3 regions of the Lysinibacillus sp. Bpr_S20 genome follow, and region 2 is predicted to be linked to each of the others. Evidence: riboswitches for the same ligand, from Rfam matches in the RefSeq annotation. Region 2 holds a riboswitch; each other region holds the start of a gene.
The links. Region 2 has a riboswitch for S-adenosylmethionine ahead of MWJ95_RS17145 (methionine ABC transporter ATP-binding protein). Riboswitches for the same ligand answer to the same signal wherever they lie in the genome.
Positions count from the first base shown of each region.

Region 1: another riboswitch for S-adenosylmethionine. It lies ahead of MWJ95_RS23070 (bifunctional homocysteine S-methyltransferase/methylenetetrahydrofolate reductase); the one in region 2 lies ahead of MWJ95_RS17145 (methionine ABC transporter ATP-binding protein).
Region 3: another riboswitch for S-adenosylmethionine. It lies ahead of metA (homoserine O-acetyltransferase MetA); the one in region 2 lies ahead of MWJ95_RS17145 (methionine ABC transporter ATP-binding protein).

Region 1 is NZ_JALNLQ010000016.1:30,676-35,306, forward strand. It holds gene MWJ95_RS23060 (protoglobin domain-containing protein) at 1-464, shown strand, start outside; gene MWJ95_RS23065 (protoporphyrinogen oxidase) at 846-2,234, shown strand; SAM riboswitch class I at 2,351-2,450, shown strand; gene MWJ95_RS23070 (bifunctional homocysteine S-methyltransferase/methylenetetrahydrofolate reductase) at 2,539-4,386, shown strand; gene metH (methionine synthase) at 4,379-4,631, shown strand, end outside.
Region 2 is NZ_JALNLQ010000007.1:100,287-104,917, forward strand. It holds gene MWJ95_RS17130 (response regulator) at 1-283, opposite strand, end outside; gene MWJ95_RS17135 (MetQ/NlpA family ABC transporter substrate-binding protein) at 697-1,554, opposite strand; gene MWJ95_RS17140 (methionine ABC transporter permease) at 1,618-2,286, opposite strand; gene MWJ95_RS17145 (methionine ABC transporter ATP-binding protein) at 2,276-3,304, opposite strand; SAM riboswitch class I at 3,440-3,544, opposite strand; gene MWJ95_RS17150 (thioredoxin family protein) at 3,609-3,911, opposite strand; gene MWJ95_RS17155 (toprim domain-containing protein) at 3,928-4,269, opposite strand; gene gcvH (glycine cleavage system protein GcvH) at 4,454-4,631, opposite strand, start outside.
Region 3 is NZ_JALNLQ010000005.1:249,611-254,241, forward strand. It holds gene panF (sodium/pantothenate symporter) at 1-581, shown strand, start outside; gene MWJ95_RS15030 (TSUP family transporter) at 1,223-2,005, opposite strand; gene MWJ95_RS15035 (TrmB family transcriptional regulator) at 2,132-2,914, shown strand; gene MWJ95_RS15040 (nucleotide excision repair endonuclease) at 2,996-3,367, opposite strand; SAM riboswitch class I at 3,562-3,671, shown strand; gene metA (homoserine O-acetyltransferase MetA) at 3,813-4,631, shown strand, end outside.

The DNA.
Region 1 (4,631 bases), on a different contig from region 2:
ATATGTCAAAGGAAATGGAATCGATTATGAATGTTGTAACAAATATTGCTAATCAAACGAATTTGTTAGCTTTAAATGCGGCAATAGAAGCGGCTCGTGCTGGAGAAGCGGGTAAAGGCTTTAGTGTTGTTGCAGATGAAGTACGAAAACTATCGATTCAAACAAAGGAGTCTGTCACATCGGTAGCGACGTTACTACATAAAACGAATGAACGGACAGATAAACTTGTTCATTCGCTTAGTAATATTCAAGAAGAGGTAGCCTCTGGTGAGGAAAATATGGTTCAAACCGAAGGACAATTTACTAACATACTGGAAGCTATGACTGAAGCTAAAGATCAAAATGGTCGGATGGAAAAAGAAGTGCAAGCAATAGCAGAAGTACTAAGTGAATTAGGGATCGCCTTTAACGAAGTGAAAAATTCAGCTGGAAAATTAGCTAGCTTTGCACAGAATTTAAATTGATGATGAGAAAAGAACAAAGGCGCTTACACTCTTTAAATACACTATAGCAACTGTTAATATATACTATCCGTTAGGTGATAAAAAACTCTAGCGAGTATGTGATTGTAAGTTCAATATAAGTACATGAACATAGAAAAAAGTAGAGGCTGGGACAGAACTCGATTATTTTGAAAAATAGCGAAAATGGGTAATAACTTTTTCACTTCACTGAGTTTAATTTTCCTTCCTAAATTAAAAAAATGTTAGGCCGTTTGTATCTCGGTCTAACATTTTTTCTTTTTGTCCCAGCCTCTATTTTTGCTAAATTTGTAAAGGCTTTAGCGTAATTTTCGGTAAAAAAAGTTTATACTGAATATAGAACTAAAAATAGGGGCGGTTAATATGAAAACAGTTGTTGTATTAGGTGGCGGAGTTACGGGATTATGTACGATGCATTATTTACAACGCCAAGCTCAGGAGAAAAACTTAGATGTAAAGCTTGTGCTTGTTGAAAAAAATACATACCTTGGTGGCAAGCTACACTCTGCATATAAACAAGGATTCATCATGGAAACAGGAGCAGATTCTATTGTAGCGCGTCATAAAGGTGTCATGGAGTTAGTAGAGGAACTAAATTTTGAACAAAATCTTGTGTACAACGAAACGGGTATTTCGTATATTTACACAAATAATGAGTTACATCCTATCCCAGCAGACTCAACATTCGGTATTCCTATGAGCTTACAATCTCTTGAGGAAAGCACGCTTGTATCAGAGGAAGGTAAAAAAGAAGCATTGAAGGATTTAACAATGCCAAATGAAGGATTTACCAAGGAAAGTTCTATTGGGGAATTTTTAACGTATTACTTAGGGGAGGAGCTTGTTCAAAACCAAATAGCACCTGTACTGGCAGGTGTATATTCTGGAGATTTAAATCAACTTTCAATTGCTTCCACTTTACCGTATTTAATTGATTACAAAAATGATTACGGCAGTATTATTAAAGGTTTCAATGCAAACAGGGAACAATTTATCAAATCTGCCAATAAGAAATTTATTTCGTTTAAAAATGGTTTATCATCACTAATTGATCGACTTGAAGAAACATTAACGGATGTAGAAATTATAAAAGGAATTGCCACTACTAGTGTTAAAAAGCAGGAGAATCAATACGCTGTTACTTTAGCAAACGGTAAAACGATTGAAGCAAATCATGTTGTTTTGGCCCTTCCAAATGAATCGGTACAAAGTTTATTGCAGGATGCCTCTTTGAACAGTTATTTTGAACAATTTAATACTGCATCCGCAATTACGATTTATTTAGGATTTGATGTGCCTGATAATAGATTACCAGCAGATGGAACAGGCTATATTGTGTCACATAATTCGGATGTTATTTGTAATGCAGCAACGTGGACAAGTCGCAAGTGGAAACACACTTCAGCAGAAGGGAAATTACTTGTACGACTTTTTTATAAGAGCATTAACCCTGAGTATGATAGATTGCGTATGATGACAGATGAAGAGTTAGCAGCAGTTGCTCTAGAGGATGTAAGAAAGAGTCTAGGGATTGAGGAAAAACCAACTGTGGTTGACGTGACAAAATGGATCGACCAGATGCCAAAGTATGATTTGGCGCACCGTGAAGCATTGCAAGGTCTCGTACAAGAGCTTGAGAAAAACTATCCAAATTTATCAATAGCGGGATGCTCTTATTTTGGTGTAGGCATAGGTGCATGTATTCAAAATGGTAAAAAAATTGGTGAGGAACTTGCTGAAAAACTATTGTAATTGTTTAAAAATATATGATTTTTCGTAAAAATTATCCTTTGTTAAGTGAAATAGTCTTGACTCGTTCGTTCGTAAACGATATGATTCTTTTAATTATTTAAAAAATTCATACTACATTCTTATCAAGAGAAGCAGAGGGACTGGCCCTATGAAGCTTCAGCAACCAACTTATTGTCAGGTGCTAAATCCAGAAGACAGCTGTGTCGAAGATGAGAAGGAAAACAATTACGAAACGTTAAAGCCTTCTTTTTTTGTGAAAGAAGGCTTTTTTTATTTTAAAGATAAGGGAAGAGAGGCTGGTTTTATGGGATTGCTTGAAAGGTTGAAAACGCATGTTCTTACAGCAGATGGTGCAATTGGTACAGTTTTATACGGCTATGGCTTGGAGTACTGCCATGAGGAAATGAATGTACAGAGACCGGAATTAATTGAAAAGATCCATAGAGAGTATATAGCAGCTGGTGCCGATATTATTCAAACGAACACTTACGGAGCTAACGCCATAAAATTAGCCCGTTATGGACTTGAATCTCGTGTACAGCAATTTAATGAAGCTGCTATAACGATTGCTAAACGAGCAGCAGCAGATGGAGGACAATTTGTTTTAGGTACTATTGGGGGAATCCGAGGTATTCGAAAGAGTGATGCAACGTTAGAGGAAATTTTAGCAACTGTTGATGAGCAGGCCTCTATCTTACTTGCAGGAAATCCAGACGGCCTTCTACTTGAAACCTATTATGATTTTGAAGAGCTAACAGCGACTTTAACAATGCTACGAGCTAAAACAAAATTACCGATTATTGCTCAAGTTTCAATGCACGAACCAGGAATTTTACAAAATGGAATGAGGTTAAATAACGCCTTACATGAACTTGAAGCGCTAGGTGCTGATATCGTAGGTGTTAACTGTCGCTTAGGTCCTCACCATACTATACAAGCATTTGAAGGTGTAGAGCTTCCTAAGAAGGCATTTTTGTCAGCATATCCGAACGCCTCTCTTCTTGATTTAGAAGATGGTCGTGTCGTATATGAGTCAGAGGCAGATTATTTTGGCCGAGCAGCTGTAGAGCTTCGTGATCAAGGGGTACGTTTAATTGGTGGCTGTTGTGGTACGACACCAAAGCATATTGCGGCAGCGAAAAAGTACATAGAGGAACTATCCCCGATCGAGGAAAAGTATGCAAAGCCAGAAAAAGTAGCGGTTGTACGCGATGCAGAACCAGCAAATTATGAGCCATTACATGTAAAAGTAAAACGTGAACGCTCAGTTATAGTAGAGTTAGATACTCCAAGACATTTAGAGATCGAAGGCTTTATTGCAGGTGCGAAAAAATTATATGAGGCGGGCGCAGATGTCGTCATGATGGCAGATAATTCACTTGCTTCTCCAAGGATTAGTAATATCGCAATGGGAGCCTTGCTGAAAGAGACCCACGGAGTACGCCCGTTAACGCATATAACATGTCGAGATCGCAATTTAATTGGTCTTCAATCACATTTGATGGGATTAAATGCATTAGGGATCCATGATATTTTAGCAGTTACCGGAGATCCAACAAAGGTAGGCGATTTCCCAGGGGCAGCTAGCGTTTATGATGTCTCTTCAATGGAGCTTATCCAATTAATAAAACAGTTAAATGAAGGAGTATCGTTCTCAGGGAAACCACTTCGTAAAAAGGCGAATTTCTCTGTAGCGGCTGCCTTTAATCCTAATGTACGGGTACTAGATCGGGCTGTCTCTCGATTAGAAAAGAAAATTGAACACGGGGCAGACTATTTTATTTCACAGCCTGTTTATACAAAGGAAAAAATTGTGGAAATTTATGAGGCGACAAAGCATTTAGAAACACCAATTTATATAGGCATTATGCCAGTAACGAGCTATAAAAGTGCGGAGTTCTTACATCATGAAGTACCAGGCATTAAACTATCTGACGATGCGTTAGCACGTATGAAAGCTTGTGGCGATAATAAGGAACGCGCAACACTAGAAGGAATTGCAATTGCTAAGGAATTAGTAGAAGTAGCAGCGGAATATTTCAATGGTATTTACCTGATCACACCATTTTTGCGCTATGATATGACGCTAGAATTAATGAAATTTATTGAGCAATTGGATGAACAGAAAAAAGGGGTAAGTATAAATGGCTAAGCACATGATTGAAGAGCAACTAGAGCAACGAATATTAATTCTTGATGGCGCAATGGGTACAATGCTACAAAATGAAAATTTATCGGCAGAGGATTTTGGCGGCGAGGAATATGATGGCTGTAATGAAAATCTTGTGCTAACTAGACCAGATGTGCTTGAAAAAGTTCATAGAAAATATTTAGAGGCTGGAGCAGATATTATTTGTACAAATACATTTGGAGGTACACCACTTGTATTAAATGAAT
Region 2 (4,631 bases):
TTACCTCCACTTCACTACTTTGTAGAAAAAAAACTCCCCAATGCATGCCATCTGCTAATTGGAAAAGTAAATCTGTTTTTCGTATTTTTGATTTTAGAAAAGCAGAAATTTGATGATTCACTTGATGACGTTCTATATCAGTTCCTTGTGAGGAATTAGCTAATTTAAAAAAGACTGCAGTCATTGTGAAACGTGAGCGAATAACACTTTCTCGCAATATTTCAAAATAACCCTTCACCTCATGCTCCTGCATGATGTCTTCTGCAATGAATAATTTATTCATGGGTGTTCACTCCAGTTGGTATAAGAAATATTTGATCTTCTTTTATATTTTATAGCATTTTTTTGATCTATTAACCCAACAACTATAGTAATAAAAATGCCTAATCAATTTCTATACAAAATTTTTGGTAAAACAATCACTTTTAAAATATATTATATTTTTGCTATAAAACACAAGAAGACCACTTTAATTAAAAAAATTATATTTTTCAGATAAGTTATGCTTATATACCCTTTCAAACCATTTTAAAACTGTCTGGTCATTTTATCGACAGACACCGCAGAGAATTAACATCCGCTTGCACCGAAAGCCCCAGATCGATGGGGCATTTATACTTGCAAATTTAAAAGGGTATGTAAGCTGTTCACTTACATACCCTTTTAGATAACTTTTAACGTCTTTTAGCGGATGTATTATTTAACTGGTACAACTGAGCCTTTCCATTCTTCAATGATGAAGTCTTGGATTTCTTTAGATTTTAATACTTCTACTAATTTTTTAATTTCTTTTTTTGTTTCATCTCCTGCACGTACAGCGATAATATTTACATAAGGAGATTCTTTATCTTCAAGAGAAATTGCATCTTTCAGTGGATTTAGTCCGTTGTCGATTGCGTAATTTGAATTGATAAGAACTGCATCACCTTCATTATTTTCATACATTTGTACAAGCATTTCAGGCGCGGTATTTGCATCGAATTTGAAGTTTTTAGGGTTGTCTACGATATCTTTAATTTCTGCTGCTGTTTTATTAACACCATCTTTTAATTTAATTAAGCCCTTAGCTTCTAACAATGAAAGCATACGACCGTGATCTGCAACTGAGCTAGAAAGTAAAATTGTTGCACCTTTTGGTAGCTCCTCAAGAGATTTATATTTTTTAGAGTAAATTCCGATTGGTTCAATGTGAATAGCACCAGCATTGACAAAGTCATAACCATTCTCTTTTATGCTAAGCTCTAAGTATGGTACGTGTTGGAAGTAGTTTGCATCAAGTTCGCCAGATTCTAAATGTTGGTTTGGTGTTACATAGTCTTGATACGTTTCAATTTTAAGATCGATACCTTCTTTTGCTAAAATTGGCTTTGCTTTTTCCAGAATAACTGCATGTGGTGTATTAGAAGCACCTATTGTTAATGTTACATTTTCTTTACTGTCTGATTTATCACCAGATGATGCGTTTGAGTTTGTATCTTCTTTTTTACCAGCACCACAAGCAGCTAAAGCTAGTACTAATACTGATAAAAATAATCCTGTTAATAACTTCTTCATTTTATGACTCTCCCTTTTTTATATAAAATATGTTAACGGTATAAAACCGAGATAACCTCAGATTTAGCGTTTATCTGTTTTGACTGTAATGAAGTCGCCAATCCATTGAATAACAAACACTACTATTAAGATTAATATAGTCGCCATTAATGTTACATCCTCGCGATTACGTTGGAACCCATCTAAGAATGCTAAGTTTCCTAGACCGCCTGCACCAATAATACCTGCCATCGCAGTATAGCCAACAAGTGCCACAGCCGTTACAGTAATACCTGAAATAAGCGCGGGTAAAGATTCTGGAATTAATACTTTCCAAATAATTGTCGACGTTTTTGCACCCATTGAACGAGCCGCCTCAATAACACCCTTATCAATCTCGCGTAAAGAAATTAATACCATTCTCGCATAGAATGGTGCAGCTCCAATAATTAGGGCTGGTAACGCTGCATTTGCACCACGAATTGTACCGAGTAAAAATTTGGTAAATGGAATTAATAAGATAATCAGTACAATAAATGGAATCGAGCGGAAAATGTTAACGATTGATCCTGTTAAAAAGTTCACCAATTTATTGGCCCATAGTTGATTCGGACTTGATAAAAATAATAAGATTCCAATTACTAATCCAAGTATAAATGTGATCACCGTAGCGATTGTTGTCATATACAAAGTTTCATACGTAGCTTGCCACATTTTGTCCCAGTCGACATTTGGAAAGACACTAGTTAGCATTTGCAATCACCTCCGTTTGTACTTCGTCTGTATTTAAGTAACTAAGTGCAGCAGCAACATTCGCCTCTGAGCCATCTATTTGCACAATAAGTGTACCGTACGCGCCATTTTTGGTTTGTGAAATATTCCCATGCACAATACTTACTTCTACATCAAATTGTTTCACAAGATGTGAAATGACTGGCTGCTCTGTTTTTTCTCCTACAAAGATTAGCTTAACAAGTTGTCCACTAGGGTAATTAGCTTTAATTTGTGCCACCGTTTCCTGTGTTTCCTTTGTATCTGTAATTTGTGAAACGAATTTTTTCGTAATAGCAGCTTGTGGAGCTTGGAATACCTGTAAGACCTCACCACGCTCTACAATTTCTCCAGCTTCCATAACCGCTACACGATGACAAATTTTACGAATAACGTGCATTTCATGTGTGATTAACACAATCGTTAAACCTAATCGTTCGTTAATATCGACAAGTAGATCAAGAATAGCATCGGTTGTCTCCGGATCGAGTGCGGATGTTGCCTCATCACAAAGCAATACCTCTGGATTATTAGCAAGCGCACGAGCAATACCTACACGTTGCTTTTGTCCCCCTGATAGTTGTGATGGATAGGCATTCTCGCGCCCTTCTAAGCCAACGAGTGTAATCAATTCTTTCACACGTGCCTCACGTTTTGCCTTTGGAACGCCTGCGATTTCTAACGGGAATGCGATGTTTTCTGCAACCGTTCTAGACCAAAGTAAATTGAAATGTTGGAAAATCATACTGACCTTTTGTCTAGCATCCCGGAGCTTCTTCCCCTTTATGGATGAAAATTCTTGATTGTTAACCGTCACCGTACCAGATGTAGGCTTTTCTAAACCGTTTAATAAGCGAATCATTGTACTCTTACCAGCGCCACTATAGCCGATGATGCCAAAAATTTCACCTTGATTGATCGTAAGGCTGACATCTTTGACTGCTGTTAATTCGCCATTCGCGGTTTTGTAATTTTTCGTAATATTTTGAAGATTGATCATAGCGAATTCTCCTTTTCTCTTATCAAATATGCCTCGGCATAATTGCGTTCAATATTTCAGCGGATGTTTGAAATAAAAAACCCCTTCACTTATAGACAAGTAGAAGGGGTCACGTAACTAATACGTTGAACCGTTCTCTCATCTTTCAAAGATAAAATCTTTGTGTGATTTGGCACCTTTTCACTTTGTGATGGTTGCCGGGCTTCATAGGGCACTTCCCTCCGCCGCTCTTTATAAGAGTTCGATATATTTATTGTTTTTTTAATATATTTGTTACTTTACCACGCAAGTAATATTCAGTCAATTAGTTTTTTAACAATTCGTATAAATATGGTACAGATTGAAAAGCATAAACCTTTTCTGTCACTTTTCCGCCCTCACATATGAGTAAACATGGTACACTTTCAATTTTATGATCATAAGCTATTTGCTCTATAAAATTAATATTCGCTTTACCGACCTGTAGCTGCGGCAGCAATTGCTCAACAACCGTCATCATTTTCGATGCAACTGCACACGTTCCACACATTGGCGTATATAAATAAAAGGCAGCCTTTTCACCGGACTGGATAACCCCGTCCCACTGCTCTTTTGACCATTCTTCCATCTTTTTTCACGCAACCTTATAAAATATATTCATTATGGATTGAGAAATGTGCACGAAGCAATATTGCCGCTAACACTTTCCTCGGAGTTGTCTCAACTTCCTTATACGTTGGCATCGTACGTAAATGTTCAGCCTCTGGATAATGTCTGTCCATTAATGCTCGTAACTTATCACCCGATGTATCTGCATCAAAAAATGTATAAAGCTCACAACCCTCATATGGATCGAGGAGTTCTTCTAATTGATGCACACCAATTGTACCATTCGTGCAAAGTATTTTTACATCTTCATTTAAAATAGGTTCAATTTGAAGCTTATCCGAACGACCTTCGACAATTACGCATTTCCCCTCGAACATCACGCCACCCCCATTTAGACATATCCCTTATAACTCATTATATCAATAAACTTTGTCGTTGATACAGTTAGACACCTATTGATAAGGGAATATACTTGCATTTCCTCACCAATTATTGTGTAGGATGAATGAAGATAATAAAAAACGCCGGTAGTTTCCGACGTTTTTCTGTTTCAGGCTTGTCTTATTCTGCAATCATTTCTTCGTATTGCTCAGCTGTCATAAGCTTTTCAACTTCTGATGCATCAGCAGGCTCTACAACGATCATCCATGCTTTTTCATATGGTGATTCATTAACGAATTCTGGGCTATCTTCTAAATCTGCATTTACTTCAACTACTGTACCTGAGATTGGTGCGTAT
Region 3 (4,631 bases), on a different contig from region 2:
ATCTAATCGGTGTTTTAGCACGACCAGTGATGCCGGGTATTGAAATTGGTGATAAAGTCATGCCGCTACTGACATTGAAGGTTTTGCCACCATTTTTAGCTGGCGTTGTCTTAGCAGCACCTATGGCAGCAACGATGTCTACAGTGAATGCGCTACTTATGCTTGTTAGCTCAACCGTAGTGAAAGATATTTACTTGAACTATATAAAGCCAACTGCTAATGACACAGAAATAAAGCGTGCGAGCTTTATTGTTACTGCAGTGATTGGTTTAGCCGTAATCGTATTTGCACTAAATCCACCAGATTTATTAGTATGGCTTAATTTATTTGCTTTTGGTGGACTTGAGGCAGTCTTTATTTGGACGGTCGTTTTAGGACTATATTGGAAAAAAGCCAACAAATATGGAGCAATTGCGTCAATGATTTCAGGGATGACTTTGTATATTGTCATTGATCGTTTTTATCCTTCCGTCTTTGGCATGCATACTGTGACAATCCCAATTGTCGCATCCTTCTTCATTTTTGTTATTGTTAGTTTATTAACGAGTCATAAATTTAAAGACGAAAAGTTGTTTATCTAGCAAAGAAAACGCCGTAGAGATAGAATTCTACGGCGTTTTCTATTGTAGGCAAAATGAATGAGATGGATAAAACCTTCGAAGCGACGGAAAGAATCTCCGAAGTGGCGGATAGAACCTTCAAAATAATGGATAGAACGTCCAAAGTCGTGGAAAGAACCTCTGGATTCGGGGATAGAACTTGAAACGACGGAAAGAATCTCCGAAGTGGCGGATAAAACCTTCGAAATGATGGATAGAACCTCCGAAGTGGCGGATAGAACCTTCAAAATGATGGATAGAACGTCCAAAGTCGTGGAAAGAACCTCAGGATTCGTGGATAGAACTTGAAACGACGGATAGAACCTTCGAAGTGATGGATAGAACCTTCGAAATGATGGATAGAACGTCCAAAGTAGTGGAAAGAACCCCAGGATTCGTGGATAGAACTTGAAGCGACGGATAGAACCTTCGAAATGATGGATAGAACTCGAAGCGACGGTTAGAATCTTCAAAACGACGGAAAGAATCATTGGAACGACGGAAAGAATCCTCGAAGCGACGGAAAGAATCAATGGAACGACGGATACAACTTGAAGTGGAGGAAATAATCTCTTCGAAATGAAGGGATAGAAAGTTCGTCGACAAACTAAAACGCCGTAGAGTTAGATATCTACGGCGTTTTTTATATAATCATACGCATTTTTAGTGAGCAAGGTAATCGTTACGATAATAAATAATATGCGAACAAAGCCGCTACCTTTTTTTATCGCCATTCGGGATCCCATAGTTGCACCGGCAATTTGAGCGATCCCCATCAGTAAACCGTAGACATAATGAATTTGACCTAAGTAGGCGAACATTAAAAGGCCCGCAAAATTACTTGCTAAGTTTAAAAATTTGGCATTTCCTGCTGCCTTTAAAAAATCAAAGCCGATTAATAAAAAGCTAAAAATTAAAAATGAGCCAGTTCCTGGACCGAGAAATCCATCATAAAAACCAATGCAAAATAACAATAACATGAATAAAACTAAGTGCGTAAATTTTAAATTTTTGACTGCAGCTACTGAACCCCAGTCTTTTTTGAAGATTGTATAGACTGCAACAGCTGCAAGCATTATAAGCATTAGTGGTTTTAGTAATTCAGGATTGATTAAATGTACGGTCCATGCACCAAAAAGCGATCCAATAAAGGCTAGGGGAAAGTATTTGAGTACCGAACGAATTTCTAGTTGACCGGAACGATAGAAGGAAATAGTTGATGTTAAAGACCCCATTGTACCAGCAAGCTTATTGGTTGCTACGGCTGCTGCTGGATTTAACCCCGCAAACATAAGGGCAGGTAATGCAATTAAGCCACCACCCCCAACGACCGCATCCACAAAGGCGGCTAAAAACCCAAAAGATAGTAACAATATGACTACATTTAAATCTACATCAAATAGCATGTTTACACCTCTTTAGATAGTTACTACTGAAATAGTAACTAAAATTCATTAAGCTGTAAAGACCTATTTTTTTCGTTGGCTTATCTTCATAGCCTTGTCTTATAATAGAGGAAATGGAGGGATTCGATGGAATTATTAATCGCCCAATTAAAAGAACTGGGATTCACAGAATATGAAGCAAAGGCCTATACGGCACTCGTACAAAATAAACATGTTAGTGCCTATCAAGTAAGTAAAAATTCCGGTATCCCACGCGCAAGAATATATGACATACTTAATGGACTCGTTGAAAAAGGGTTAGTATTAAAAGAAGAAACGGCAGATCAAACGACATACTCAGCCATTCCAGTTGCTGTGTTTTTACAACAAATTCAGCACCGTTGGCAATCGAATTTCACATCAATTAGTGATCAATTAGAAAAATTAGAGGTAGAAGAGCAGGAAGCGGAGCATAAGGTTGTCACCTTAAAAGGAAAAGAGGCAATCGTCAATTATTGTCAGTCATTATTAAAAAAAGCGGAGAAAAAAGTTATATTATCGATGTGGGAAGATATGTTTGAAGAATTGAGAGAGGATATACAAGAGGTCTCTCAACATATTCCGGTTCATGGCATTTCATTGTATGTGGATGAAAATATTGCTTCCATAGACCAGCATCGTATTACAAACTATACGAAGAAAACCTCCACACCGCATTGGTTTATCCTGTCAGTAGATAGTCAAGAGATGATTTATGGTCATTCACCGTCAAATCAAGAAATGGCCTTTATTACAAATGATCCTGTTCATATTTACTTATTAGAGGATTATATATGGCATGACGTGCTGGTCAATCGACTATTAAAGCGCGATGATCAGGAACTTGAGGAATGGATTACTAAAGAACGAAAAGCCTTTTTCTTAGATTAAAAAAAGAATCTGCAAGCCATCAGTGTAGTAAGCTACATAGATGACGAGCAGATTCTTTTTTGTTAAAAAGTATTTTTTATTTTAATAAAAAACTTTATCAACATTGTATTTAGCGCGGAATGTATTGATCGCGTATGTTTCGTAAATTTCACGTTCCATTGGATCATCTACTTCATACACTTCAATTTTGAAAACTTCATCACGGTGATTTTTCATCGGAGACACATTATCCTCAAAATGCTTTTTAATACGTTGGCGAATTTTACGTGCTTTACCGACAAATAATAATTCATTCTGTTCATTGTAGAATAAGAATATGCCGCCTTTTTCACGTGTGATTTTATGGAAGTCAATAAAACCGAAGTATGGAGTGATTGGTACATCACCTGGCTTTAAATCTTGTTCGCGTTGGCGAATTACTAAATCTGGTTTTGGGAATTCAATTTTAATCAAACTTTTCACGTTCCTCTCTGTTACTAAAGGTATATGTTAACATAATTACAGCTTGTTTACCATAAAATATGTAGACATAACTTTCACATTAGTGTTAAACAAATACCATAATGACATGCATGATTAATAACGAAATATTCTATGTATTATTGATATTCTTAATTGTTCATGTTACAATTCTTTTTAATTAAATAATCTTATCAAGAGAAGTTGAGGGATTTGGCCCGATGACGCTTCAGCAACCTCTAACAAAAGTTAGAAAGGTGCTAATTCCAGCAAAGGATTATCCTTTGAGAGATAAGAGTGAACGTGGACTTAATCCTTCTCATTCTATCTCATATGGAATGAGAGGGATTTTTTAATTTTAAGTCTTATTGAGGTTTGCGGGGTGCCCGTTGCACTAATTGATTTCAACAGAGAGAAATAAAAGAGAGGGGAATGCAAGATGCCAATTAATATTCCAAAAAACTTACCAGCTGGAGAACATTTACGAGAGGAAAAAATCTTCGTAATGGAAGAGGATAGAGCAAAAACGCAACAAATCCGGCCGTTAAATATCTTAATTTTAAACTTAATGCCAGAAAAAGAAAAAACAGAGCTGCAATTACTTCGTTTATTGGGGAATACACCGTTACAAGTGAATATTACATTTTTAAATACCGCTACGCATGAATCGAAAAATGTCAGTAAATCACATTTGCAGTTATTTTATACGACTTTCAATCAAATTCGCCATCGCCGCTATGACGGCATGATTATTACGGGTGCACCAGTAGAAAAAATGGCATTTGAAGACGTGAACTATTGGCAGGAAATTTCACAAATTATGGATTGGTCAAAGCATAACGTAACATCGGTTCTACATATATGTTGGGGCGCACAAGCGGCATTATATCATCATTATGGTATCGGCAAAATTGAGCTTTCTTCTAAATGTTCAGGTGTCTATTCTCATGTCATTACGGATTTAACAGTGGATTTAGTACGAGGTTTTAGTGATTTATTTACGGCACCACATTCTCGTTATACATCTGTTTCGATTGATGAAGTCCGCAACCATCCTGATTTACGATTACTGTCTTATTCAGAAGATGCTGGCGTTTTCATCGTGCAATCTAAGGATAATAAAAATATCATGATTACCGGTCATCTAGAATACGATGCGACAACGTTAGCTGATGAGTATAATCGTGATGTCGCGAAAGGATTAGATATTGAGGTACCGGTGAATTACTTCCCAAATGACGATCCAGTAAATGAACCA